DNA from 3 places in the Acidovorax sp. LjRoot194 genome. Region 3 is predicted to be linked to each of the others. Evidence: predicted binding sites of a transcription regulator. Region 3 holds the regulator's gene; each other region holds the start of a gene.
The links. The regulator FNR, encoded in region 3, switches genes on or off when oxygen is low (the NO sensors DNR and NnrR bind a similar motif). The targets are predictions, from matches to a motif close to TTGATNNNNATCAA.

Region 1: the regulator FNR is predicted to act here: its motif matches at 1,877-1,890, upstream of azu (azurin).
Region 2: the regulator FNR is predicted to act here: its motif matches at 1,826-1,839, upstream of cyoA (ubiquinol oxidase subunit II).

Annotation. Positions count from the first base shown of each region.
Region 1 is NZ_CAXUQB020000001.1:1,544,719-1,548,977, reverse strand. Features, by position in the region: gene ACSQ3N_RS07145 (TerC family protein) at 21-767, shown strand; gene ACSQ3N_RS07140 (hypothetical protein) at 1,015-1,515, opposite strand; tRNA gene ACSQ3N_RS07135 (tRNA-Ser) at 1,658-1,747, opposite strand; gene azu (azurin) at 2,005-2,454, shown strand; gene serS (serine--tRNA ligase) at 2,632-3,954, opposite strand; gene ACSQ3N_RS07120 (threonine/serine dehydratase) at 4,102-4,259, opposite strand, start outside.
Region 2 is NZ_CAXUQB020000001.1:4,195,035-4,199,293, reverse strand. Features, by position in the region: gene cyoB (cytochrome o ubiquinol oxidase subunit I) at 1-640, opposite strand, end outside; gene cyoA (ubiquinol oxidase subunit II) at 665-1,729, opposite strand; gene ACSQ3N_RS19125 (MFS transporter) at 1,980-3,320, shown strand; gene tolA (cell envelope integrity protein TolA) at 3,572-4,259, opposite strand, start outside.
Region 3 is NZ_CAXUQB020000001.1:3,917,836-3,922,094, reverse strand. Features, by position in the region: gene ccoG (cytochrome c oxidase accessory protein CcoG) at 1-900, shown strand, start outside; gene ACSQ3N_RS17760 (FixH family protein) at 941-1,261, shown strand; gene ACSQ3N_RS17755 (hypothetical protein) at 1,371-1,661, shown strand; gene fnr (fumarate/nitrate reduction transcriptional regulator Fnr) at 1,762-2,484, opposite strand; gene hemN (oxygen-independent coproporphyrinogen III oxidase) at 2,667-4,049, shown strand; gene ACSQ3N_RS17740 (sulfite exporter TauE/SafE family protein) at 4,102-4,259, shown strand, end outside.

The DNA of each region.
Region 1 (4,259 bases), 2.4 Mb from region 3:
CTGTACACCACTGGCCACCTATGAACTACCTGCAAACACTCGTGTCGGACCCCGCTGCGTGGATCGCGTTGCTGACCCTGATAGCGATGGAGGTGGTGCTCGGCATTGACAACCTGATCTTCATTTCGATCCTTACCAACAAGCTGCCGGAGAAAGACCGTGCCCGGGCGCGCAACATCGGCATCGGGGCAGCGCTGGTGATGCGGCTTGCGTTGCTGGGCACCATCGCCTTCATCGTCGGGTTGACCGCCACGGTGTTCACCGTGTTTGGAAAAGGATTCTCCTGGCGCGACATCATCCTCATTGCCGGTGGGCTGTTTCTGGTCTGGAAGGCCACCAAAGAAATCCACCACAGCGTGGATCCTGATCCCGGTCCCGATGTCTTCACGCCCCAGCAGGGCGCCGGGCTGACGACCACCGCAGCCATCGGACAGATTCTGCTGCTCGACCTGGTCTTCTCCATCGACAGCATCATCACCGCGGTGGGCATGACCGAGCACATTCCGATCATGGTGATTGCCATCTTGGTGACCGTGAGTGTCATGCTTTTCGCCGCCACCCCGCTGGCCAACTTCATCCAGGCAAACCCCACCATCGTGATGCTTGCATTGGGCTTCCTGCTGCTGATCGGCACCACGCTGATTGCAGAGGGCTTCGGCGCAGCGATCCCCAAGGGGTACATCTACGCGGCCATGGCGTTCTCTGCGCTGGTCGAATTGCTCAACATGTTTTCCCGCCGCGCCAAGCGGCGCGATTCTGCAAAATAAATCTCTTCGTTGACGCCGCGCTGTGCTGCCGCGGTGGGCAGCCCATTCACCAGCACGCGGCGCAAAGGGCAACCGTTGGCAAGTGCAGCCCCTGGTAATGCTCTGGGGCTTGGCACCCAGAGCCCAGGCGCCAGGCATCGCGATGGGGGTGGTTGCACGGCACGCGCTTCGTCCACCCACCCTTGGACGCCAACACGTCCGTCGTCAATGCCCAGGCCTGCACGGGCTGCCTGGTCGCGCCTTGTCCTTACTGATCTTTCTCCAACGTCAGCACCACAGAGCCGAAGCCCGAGCCCAAGGTTGCGGTGAAACTGGTTTGTGTCTTGTCGCTCATCCGCATGAAGTAGCCGTCCTTGCCTTTCAACCCGCACACGACGGAGCCACTTTTCTTGGCCTCGTCAATCGCCTCTTTGTCGTTGCCCGTCAACATCTTCCACAGGGCCTCGGGATCGATGGGCGCCAGTGTCTCCACGTTGGGCTTGCCGGTGTCATCCGGGAAGGCCTTGCCGTCCGGCCCGACGAATGAGAAGGCATAGCTCTTGCCGTCGCGCGAGATCTTGATGCGATCGCCATCATCAGACTTGCTGCTGCCCCGTGCGGTGCGCTTTTCCACGATTTTGAAATCGCCCAGCATGGCGGCACCACAGGCCGCGGCGTTCTTGTCCTGGGCGTGCACCGAAGCGAATGGCAGCCAACACACAGCCATCACCGCAGCGCAGCAAGTGAAACGGATGGTCGAAAAAGTCATGGAGTCCTGACGGATGCCTCACGTGGTGGGGCGATGAGAGAGCTGGGCCGTTTGGCGCTGGGCCTGGCCTGAAGGCACTCACTGACGAAAGTCAGCGAGCAAAGAAAAAAGCCTAAGTGAATCAATCACTTAGGCTTTCATTTGGCGGAGAGGGTGGGATTCGAACCCACGGTAGTGTTGCCACTACGCCTGATTTCGAGTCAGGTACATTCGACCACTCTGCCACCTCTCCTGTGTGTCGAAGCCTGCGATTATAGCAGTAGTTTTGAAGGGTTCAGCCAGCGGCCACGGTTCCTGCCAACCGGTCGCATCGTTCACGGCGCCACGCCTCGCATCCCGATGCGGTACATCCACCCACATCTTGATGCAGGTCATAGGGCCGCCCGGCGCCCGGTGGCACGATCCTGTACAGCCAGCAGCCTCTGGGCGCCAAGGGTCTCCGGCTCGCTCGCCACCCTCTCCTCGAAACTCTCCAAGGACACTTTCACCATGCGATTCGCCCACATCGTCGTTGCCGCCTCTTTGTTCGCCGCAGGCTCTGCCATGGCAGGCCCCTGCGATCTCGAGATCGAAAGCACGGATGCCATGAAGTTCAACAAGGACAGCCTGAGCGTGCCGGCCAGCTGCAAGAAGGTCACCGTGAAGCTGGTGCACACGGGCAAGCTGCCCAAGGCCTCGATGGGGCACAACTGGGTGTTGGCCAAAGCCGCCGACATGCAGGCCGTTGCCACCGACGGCATTCCTGCAGGCGCGGACAAAAACTACCTCAAGCCTGGTGACACCCGCGTGCTGGCTGCCACCAAGCTGATCGGCGGCGGCGAGAGCGACACCGTCAGCTTTGACGCCACCAAGCTCAAGGTGGGCGAGGCCTACAACTTCTTTTGCTCGTTCCCCGGCCACATCGGGCTGATGAAGGGCACCTTTGCGGTGACCAAGTAACGGATGCGTGCTGACTGGTGAAGGCTGGCTGCTGACGCTGCTGCGCCAGCGTTGCAGCGCAGGCAGTGCTTGACCTAGGTGCCCGTCGGCGCCGCGCCCTGTGCTGCGGCCACCAGCAGACGCGGGGACCGGGGCGCCGCCGCGAAGGCAAAAGCCCGCAGCCCGCCCAGCACTCTGTCAGGCTGCGGGCGACAGCACAGCCACGCCGCCCATGTAGGGGCGCAGCACCTCAGGCACCGTCACGGTGCCGTCGGCGTTCTGGTAGTTCTCCAGCACGGCCACCAGCGTGCGGCCCACGGCCAGGCCGGAGCCGTTGAGGGTGTGCACCAGCTCGTTCTTGCCCTGGGCGTTCTTGAAGCGGGCCTGCAGGCGGCGGGCCTGGAAGGCCTCGCAGTTGCTCACCGAGCTGATCTCGCGGTAGGTGTTCTGCGCGGGCAGCCACACTTCCAGGTCGTAGGTCTTGGCAGCGCCAAAACCCATGTCGCCGGTGCACAGGCTCATCACGCGGTACGGCAGGCCCAGCTTTTGCAGCACGGCCTCGGCGTGGCGGGTCATGTCTTCCAGCGCTTCGTAGCTTTTGTCGGGGTGCGCGATCTGCACCATCTCGACCTTGTCGAACTGGTGCTGGCGGATCATGCCGCGCGTGTCGCGGCCGTAGCTGCCGGCTTCGGAGCGAAAGCACGGCGTGTGGGCAGTCAGCTTGATGGGCAGCTCGGACTCGGCCACCACCACGTCGCGCACGAAGTTGGTCAGCGGCACTTCGCTGGTGGGGATGAGGTACAGCGCCGCGTTGTCGGGCACAGGCTCGCCGTCTTGGCCGCCCTTCTTGGCCGCGAACAAATCGCCTTCGAACTTGGGCAGTTGGCCCGTGCCCTTGAGCGAATCGGCATTCACGGCGTAGGGCACATAGCACTCGGTGTAGCCGTGCTCCTGGGTCTGCACGTCCAGCATGAACTGGGCGAGCGCGCGGTGCAGGCGGGCGATGGTGCCCTTCATCACGGTGAAGCGCGAGCCCGAGAGCTTGACGCCCATGTCGAAGTCCAGCCCCAGCGGCGTGCCGACGTCCACGTGGTCCTTCACTTCGAAGGCAAACGTGCCGGGCGTGCCCCAGCGGCGCACTTCCACGTTGCCAGCTTCGTCGCTGCCCACGGGCACGGATTCGTGCGGCAGGTTGGGCACCGCGACCAGCATGGCCAGCAGTTCGGCCTGCACTTGTTCCAGGCGGGCGGCGGATTGCTCCAGCTCCACCTTGCCTGCGGCCACCTGGGCCTTGATGGCTTCGGCTCCATCCTTGTCGCCGCGGCTCATCAGCATGCCGACCTGCTTGGACAACTGGGTGCGCTGGGCCTGCAGCTCTTCGGTGCGGGTCTGCAGCGTCTTGCGCTCGGACTCCAGGGCCTGGAACGCCGAGACGTCCAGGAAGGCCTGGGGCATTTTGCGGGTTTCCAGCCGCGCGATGGCGGTGTCGAGGTCTTTGCGAAGGAGAAGGATATCTAGCATGACTGGATTTTAGTTCCCCCCGCAATCCAATCCCCCTGAGTCGCTTCGCGCCTTCCCCCGTAGGGGGACGCACCCGGTGGCCTGGCACAGCCAGATCCACGGGTGCGCTCGCGCAGGCAGTGCAAGATGCATGCGCTGCTTTCGGACTTAGCCGAGGCTGGCAGGGTCGAAGTTGGCGCCGCAAAGAATCAAGGCCACGGTCTCTTGCGGATGGGGCTTGTACGCGCCGGTCTGCAGCGCGGCCAGGCCCAGTGCGGCGGCGGGCTCCACGGCCAGCTTGAACTCCTTCCACAGCCACAGTTGCG
Region 2 (4,259 bases), 280 kb from region 3:
GCGTCGTGCCCACCCCCGCGATCTGCAGCGCCCAGATGTAGTAGTCAAGCCCCACCCCCGGGTTCTGCGCCCCCAGGTTGGACAGAGCCAGCCAGCCGGCGGTGGAGAACTCGCCCAGGAACAGCGACACCATCACCAGCACGGCGCCGGCGGTGGTCATCCAGAAGCTGAAATTGTTGAGGAACGGGAACGACACGTCGCGCGCGCCGATCTGCAGCGGCACGAGGTAGTTCATCAGGCCGGTGACCAGCGGCATCGCCACGAAGAAGATCATGATCACGCCGTGGGCCGTGAAGATCTGGTCGTAGTGGTGCGGCGGCAGGTAGCCCAGGTTGTCGCCGAAGGCCATGGCCTGCTGCAGGCGCATCATCACCGCGTCGGCAAAGCCGCGCAGCAGCATGACAAGGCCGAGGATCATGTACATGATCCCGATGCGCTTGTGGTCGATGCTGCAGATCCAGTCGCGCCAGAGCGGGCCCCAGAGCCTGAACTTGGTGACGCCGGCCAGCACGACCAGGCCACCGAGCACGGTGGCGATGAAGGTCCACAGCACGATGGGCTCGTGCGCCATGGGGACCGAGTCCCAGGTGATTCGGCCCAGGGCCCAGTGCGGTTCGGTTACAACGGGTGAGGTGGACATGTTCGTCGGTCTCTTATGCGCGGATCATTGGCGGGAGAGGGTGCGGTCGTAGACCGCGGCGTGGCGCGCTTCGAGGGCGGCCACCACCTGGGCGGCGTTGCCCACGGTGCAGACGTCCTGGGGCAGGTTCAGGCCCTGGGCCTTCATGAAGGCCTCGCCACCGCGCTCGTCGATGGACATCATGTGGTGCATGCACATCTTGCCGTCCTCGACGCAGCGGTTCAGCACCTTGTCGTACAGGCCGTCTTCCACGCTGGCGAAGCGCTGCACTGGGTCGCGCTCGCTGGGCTTGACCAGGTCCAGGTAGGTCTGGCGCGTGAGCGGCTTGCCTTCGGACTTGTTCTTGGCAACCCACTGGTCGAAGTCGCCCTGGCTCAGGCCATGGAACTTGAACGTCATGCCCGAGAAGCCCGAACCGCTGTAGTGCGAGGACATGCCCTTGTACACGCCGGGCTGGTTGATCACGGCGTTCAGCTCGGTCTGCATGCCAGGCATCGCGTAGATCATGCCCGCCAGATCAGGCACGTAGAACGCGTTCATCGTGGACGTGGCGGTGAGCTTGAAGAGGATGGGGCGGTCCACCGGCGCTGCCAGTTCGTTCACCGTGGCAATGCCCAGTTCAGGGTAGAAGAACAGCCACTTCCAGTCCATGGCCACCACCTGCACCTCCAGCGGCGTCGATTGCGCATCAAGCGGCTTGGACGACGAGATGCGGTCCAGCGGACGGTAGGGGTCGAGCTTGTGCGTGCCGATCCAGGTCAGCGCGCCCAGGGCGATGATGATGATCAGCGGCACCGTCCAGATGACCAGCTCCAGCGTGGTGGAATGGTGCCAGTCGGGGTCGTAGTCGTCTTCGGTGTTGGCGGCATTGTTGTGCCGGTACTTCCAGGCGAACCACAGGGTCAGCGCAATGACCGGCACGATGATGATCAGCATCAGCAGCGTGGCCTGGATGACCATGTGGCCTTGCTGCGCGGCAATGTCACCGGCAGGGTTGAGGACGACCGCCTTGCTGCAGCCGGCCAGGCTGCCCACGGCAGCCAGCGCGGCGAGCCAGACAGGCACGCGGGTCAGAGGGGTTTTGGGCATGGGATGAGCGCAATCGGGGCGTTTGTTTAAGGGTAAACGCGGATAACGGAGTGCCGTCGAATGTAATAGCTCTAGCTTTTTTGTACATTGGACATTTTGTCCAAGGTCAAAAAATTTTGCCCCAACCTGGTGCAAAAGCAGATGGTTACGGCTTTGTCCTGCATCCGTCATAGTGAAACCGCACTTGTCGGCAGCCGAACTTGGGTGTAGAACAAGGCTGTCTTATTCACACAACGAAGGAGCCCTGTTCATGAGCAGCCCCGCCACTGCCACTTTCCCTGCGGCCGGCTTTGAAGAAAGCGCCGCCTCTCTCTCGCGGGCTGATACGCATGAGGACGTCACCCCCAGCGAAATCGCTGTGGGCGTGATCATCGGACGCTCGTCCGAGTATTTCGACTTCTTCGTTTTCGGGATCGCCTGCGTCCTCGTCTTCCCGTCGTTCCTGTTCCCCTTCCTGTCGCGCCTGGACGGCACCCTGATGGCGTTTGCGCTGCTGGCGGTGGCCTTCGTGGTCCGCCCGATCGGCACCGCCATCTCGATGGCCATCCAGCGTCGCTGGGGGCGTGGCACCAAGCTCACCATCGCCCTGTTCCTGTTGGGCGTGTGCACCGTCGGCATGGCCTTCTTGCCGGGTTACAAGGATGCCGGCGTGGTGGCCATCGTCGCTCTGCTGATCCTGCGCATCGGTCAGGGCTTGGCGCTGGGCGGTTCGTGGGACGGCCTGCCGTCGCTGCTGGCGATGTCGGCCCCCAAGGACCGCCGCGGCTGGTACGCCATGATCGGCCAGCTGGGCGCACCGCTCGGGTTCGTGCTGGCGGCCGGCCTGTTCACTTACCTGTACAGCAACCTCTCGGTGCAGGAATTCCTGGCCTGGGGCTGGCGCTATCCGTTCTTCGTGGCGTTTGCCATCAACGTCGTGGCATTGTTCGCCCGTCTGCGCCTGGTGGTGGGCCAGTCTTACGCCGAGCTGCTGCAGGAGCGTGAATTGCAACCCGTGCCCGTGAGCCGCGTGATGCGCGACGAGGGCAGCAATGTGCTGCTGGGAGCTTTTGCGGCGCTGGCCAGTTTTGCGCTGTTCCACCTGGTCACCGTGTTTCCGCTGTCGTGGATCACGCTGTACTCGGACCAGCCCGTGACGCAGATCCTGGGTGTGCAGATCGTGGGTGCCTTCCTGGCCGCTGGCGCCATCATGGTGTCGGGCTGGTTGTCGGACCACCTGGGCCGCCGCAAGCTTCTGGGCGGCATGGCGGTGCTGATCGGTGTGTTCAGCTTCATGGCGCCCGTGCTGCTCAACTCGGGCGAAGTGGGCAGCACCATGTTCCTGTTGCTGGGCTTTGTGCTGCTGGGCCTGTCGTACGGCCAGGCTTCGGGCACGGTCACGGCCAACTTCTCGCCGCAGTACCGCTACACGGGCGCTGCGCTGTCGGCCGATCTGGCCTGGATCATCGGCGCCGCGTTCGCGCCTCTGGTGGCCTTGTATCTGTCGTCGCAGTTCGGGCTGCTGGCCCTGACGGTGTACCTGCTGTCGGGTGTGGCCTGCACGCTGGGGGCGCTGAACCTGAACCGCCGGATGGAGCGGCGGGATCGGTAAGCGACCTGTGGGCAGGTGATGCACGACCTGCGCTCTGCCCACCTGATGCACAACAAAAACCCGGTGGCTGCCTGTGCAGCCACCGGGTTTTTTGCTTGGTATGGGGCGTAATGGGTTTGCGTGGATCGACGGTCTGTGACGCCGCCGCAGTCGCTACTGCTGGCGCGTGTGGCACTGTGGCACGCCGATGACAAGGGGTGGTTCGATCAAGCTGCGGGGCTTGATCGAACCCTCGCTCTCAGTTCCAGGTGTCAGTCCTGGGGCCGGAAACCGATCGTGAGGGACGAGGGCACCCTACCGTCCACATCGCGCGGCAGCGTCTCGGTCTTGTCCAGGGCGCGCAGCACGGCGTCGTCCCAGGCCTTGTTGCCACTCGACTGCACGAGCCGCTTGCCCACGATGGTGCCGTCGGGTGACAGGCGCACTTCCACCTCTGCGCGTGGGTTGCCCGACAGCGCATCGGGGTAGACGATGTTGGGTTTGACCTTGGCAGCGACCTTGCCGCCGTAGCTGCCCGACGGGCCTGCGCTGCGCTGTGCGGTACCGGTGGCTGTTTCGCCGCCCGTAGCGCCCGCCATGCCCTGCATGCGGCGCAGGTTGTCTTCGCGCAGCTTGGCCAGCTGCTTGTCTTCCGCATCAGCCTTCCGCTTGGCAGCTTCGTCCGCCTTGCGCTTGTCCTCGGCCAGCTTCTTTTGCTTGTCCTGCTCGGCCTTTTTCTGCTCGGCCAATTGCTTCTCGCGCTGTTCCTTGTCCTTCTCGCGTTCTTTTTCTTTCTGCAGGCGGTCCTTTTTCTCCTGCTCCAGGCGGTCCTTGCGCTCGTCTTCCTTGCGCTCGCGTTCGCGCTTGTCGCGCTCCTGCTGCTGTTCGCGGGCTTTCTTTTCCTGCTCCAGGCGCTTCTTCTCGCGTTCGATGGCGATGTCGGCCTCGCGCGTGTCGGGC
Region 3 (4,259 bases):
TTCGTGGGCTACTTCGTGCCCATCCGCACGCTGGGCAGCGAGCTGCTGGCCTTCTCGGGCGGGTGGCAGATGTTCTGGGTGCTGTTCTACGGCTTTGCCACCTACGGCAACGCGGGCTACATGCGCGAGCAGGTCTGCAAGTACATGTGCCCCTATGCGCGCTTTCAGAGCGCGATGTTCGACAAGGACACGCTGGTGGTGAGCTACGACCCCGAGCGGGGCGAGCAGCGCGGCCCGCGCAAGAAGGGCATCGACTACAAGGCCCAGGACCTGGGCGACTGCATCGACTGCTCGCTGTGCGTGCAGGTGTGTCCGGTGGGTATCGACATCCGCAACGGGCTGCAGTACGAGTGCATCGGCTGCGGGCTGTGCGTGGACGCTTGCAACACCGTGATGGACAAGATGCAGTACCCGCGCGGGCTCATCCGCTACTCCACGCAAAACGGCGTGGCCAACCGGTGGAGCCAGTCGCAGATGCTGCGCCGGGTGCTGCGCCCCCGCGTGCTGATCTACACCGCGATCCTGGCAGCGCTGTGTCTTGCCATGCTGGCCAGCCTGGTCACGCGCACGCCGCTGAAGGTGGACGTGGTGCGCGACCGTGCAGCCCTGTCACGCATCGTGGCCGGGGGCAAGCTCGAGAACATCTACCGCCTGCAGATCATGAATGCGACCGAGGGGCCGCAGCGCTACCGCATCGCCGCCCGCGGGCTGACCGCGCTCGAAGTGGCCTCGGAGGCCGAGGTGGACATCGGTGCCGCGGAGTCCCGCTGGGTGGCGGTGCGGCTGCAGATTCCGTACGGATCGGCCGCGCCGGGCTCGCACGCGGTGCAGTTCGACGTGCAGGCGGTGGACCGAGCCGCCCATGTGACCGAGAAATCCGTTTTCCTGGTGCCGCGCTGAGGCGCTGCACCGCCCGAGAAGATTTGCAAGGAGTACTGACATGCCATCGAATCCCGCCATCGGCCGCAACGGCCCAGCCATCTCTGCCAGTTCCACAGGTCCGGGCGCCGCGCCCGCCGCCGCCCCGTGGTGGAAGTTCGGCCACGTCTGGCTGGTCATCGCCGGGCCCGCCATCGTGATCGTGGCCGGCTTCGTCACGCTGTGGCTGGCCATCTCGCGCCCCGACCCGGTGGTGGCGGAGGACTACTACCGCCAGGGCATCGAGATCAACAAGGCGCTGGAAAACCCCGCCAAGAGCCTGGCGCCTGCCGTGAAGGGCCGCAACCACGCCGCCACGCCGGTGCAGGACCAGCCGCGTTGAGTCGCCCACCGGCTGACCGGCTGCGAAGACGAGAACAACAACACCGGCGAGCACCGGCGGCCCCTGCGGTACCGCCGTGCCCGTTCGCCCCGCGAAGGAGACTGCAAGTATGTGGACGCAACGCCTGATGTGGATTGCCTGGCCCGCCTTTTTGATGGCCGGCGTGATGGAGATGCTGGTCTTTGCCCTGGTCGATCCGCACGACCTGCACTGGTTCGGCCAGCCCCTGGCACTGTCGCGCGAGGGGGTCTATACCCTCGCGTTCTTCGCGTTCTGGGCCGTCACGATGGCATCGAGCGCGCTGACCACGCTGCTGGCGATGTCGCCGTTCGAGCTGAACCGCTGTCCCGTGCCGCCGGGGGAGCGCCCTGACGATTGCCGCAAGACGTCGTGCTCCTGATGTGCCGAGGTGTGCGGAGACTGCGGGTGGTGAAAACGGCGTTTTGAAAACGACAGCGCCGGCTCGAGGCCGGCGCCGAAGTCCTGGCCTGTGGTGGTGCTCAGTGGCAGGCTTGCTGGCTGTTCACGATGCGCTTGAGCGCGTCGGTATCGAGGATGCGCACATGGCGCTGCTTGACCTCGACGATGCCTTCTTCGACGAACTTGGAGAACGTGCGGCTCACGGTCTCGAGCTTGAGGCCCAGGTAGCTGCCGATCTCTTCGCGCGTCATGCGCAGCACCAGCTCGGACTGCGAGAAGCCCCGTGCGTGCAGGCGCTGCACCAGGTTCAGCAGGAATGCGGCCAGCCGCTCTTCGGCGCGCATGCTGCCCAACAGCAGCATCACGCCATGCTCGCGCACGATCTCGCGGCTCATGATCTTGTGCACATGGTGCTGCAGCGCCGTGACCTCGCGCGAGAGTTCTTCGATGCGGTCGAACGGCATCACGCAGACTTCGGCGTCTTCCAGCGCCACGGCATCGCAGGTGTGCTGGTCGTTCACGATGCCGTCGAGGCCGATGATCTCCCCGGCCATCTGGAAACCGGTGACCTGGTCGCGGCCGTCTTCGGTCGCCACGCAGGTCTTGAAGAAGCCGGTGCGGATGGCGTACAGCGAGGTGAAGGTCTCGCCGTTGCGGAACAGCGTGGTGCCGCGCTTGACCTTGCGGCGGGTGGCCACGACCTCGTCGATGCGCTGCAACTGCTCATCGCTCAGGCCGACAGGCATGCACAGCTCCCGCAGATTGCAGTTGGAGCAGGCGACTTTCATGGTGAGCGGGTTCATAGGTACAGCAGGTTGGGGTTCGGGCGTTTCACCCCGTGGTGGCGAGGCTTCGCTGCGGACCGGGGGTGGGCGACTGACATGCATCAAATTGTCGCTGGTCGGCTGGTGGCATCACTTGACGTAGATCAAGGACGTGAGGAACAGCTTACGGCACAGTGGCAGCGTACGCAAGGATGCTTCCAATGACTGCTGTTTCGCCCGAGCTGCTGCGCCGCTTCGATGTGCCAGGGCCCCGCTATACCTCCTACCCCACGGCCGACCGCTTCGTCGAGGCTTTCGGGCAGGACGACTACGTGCTTGCGCTGGAGCAGCGCCGCGCAGGCACCGGGGCCAAGGCGCTGCCGCTGTCCCTGTACGTGCACATTCCGTTTTGCGAATCGCTGTGCTACTACTGTGCGTGCAACAAGATCATCACCAAGCACCATGACCGCGCCGATGTCTATCTGCGCTACCTGAGCCGCGAGATCGACCTGCACACCGCACACTGCGGCACCGGGCAGGTGGTGAGCCAGCTGCACCTGGGCGGGGGCTCGCCCACGTTCCTGTCCGACGACGGCCTGCGCGAGCTCATGGCCATGCTCAAGCGCAGCTTCACGCTGGCGCCGGGCGGCGAGTATTCGATCGAGGTGGACCCGCGCACGGTGGATGCCAGGCGCCTGGCGGTGCTGGCCGAGCTGGGCTTCAACCGGCTGAGCTTCGGCGTGCAGGACTTCGACCCCGAGGTGCAGAAGGCCGTGCACCGCATCCAGCCCGCGGAGCAGGTGTTCTCGCTGGTCGAATCGGCCCGCGCGCTGGGCTTCGAGTCGATCAACGTCGACCTCATCTACGGCCTGCCGCGCCAGACGCCCGAGTCGTTCGACCGCACGCTGGCCCAGGTGGTGCAACTGCGGCCCGACCGCATTGCGCTGTATGCCTACGCACACCTGCCCGAGCGCTTCAAGCCGCAGCGCCGCATCGTCCCCGCCGAGCTGCCCATGGGCGGCGCCAAGGTGTCGATGCTGTCACGCTCGCTCGATGCCTTCATGGCCACAGGCTACGTGTACGTGGGCATGGACCACTTCGCGCTGCCCGACGACGCGCTGGCCGTGGCCAAGCGCCAGGGCCGGCTGCACCGCAACTTCCAGGGCTACAGCACCCAGCCCGACTGCGACCTGATTGGCCTCGGGGTATCCGCCATCGGCCGTGTGGGCGCGACGTACAGCCAGAACGCGAAGACGCTGGACGAGTACTACGACTTCCTGGACCAGGGCCGGCTGCCGGTGGTGCGCGGCCTGGCGCTGACCCGCGACGACCTGGTGCGCCGCGCCGTCATCATGGCGCTGATGTGCCAGGGCGAGCTGCTGTTCGAGCCGCTGGAGCAGGCGTGGCTCATCGACTTTCGGCGCTACTTCGCGGCCGAGATCGAGCGGCTGGAGGAGATGGCCGGCCAGGGGCTGGTGCAGATCCGCCCCGATGGCATCGCAGTGACTGCCATGGGCTGGTTCTTCGTGCGCGGCATCGCGATGGTGTTCGACCGCTATCTGCAGGCAGACCGCAACCGGGCGCGGTTCTCGCGCATCATCTGATGCCCGGCCGCACCGCCCGGGCCCACTGGGTGCCTTCAGGCGCTTGCCCACCATGCTGCTCACGGTAGCTTCGACCGCCCTGCTCATGGGCCTTGCCGGCGGGTCCCACTGCCTGGCCATGTGCTCTGCGCCTTGCGGGGCGCTGGTGGGGCAGGGGGGCGGCTCTGCAGCGGGTGCCGTGGCGCAGCCGGTGCGGTGGTTGCCGCGCGG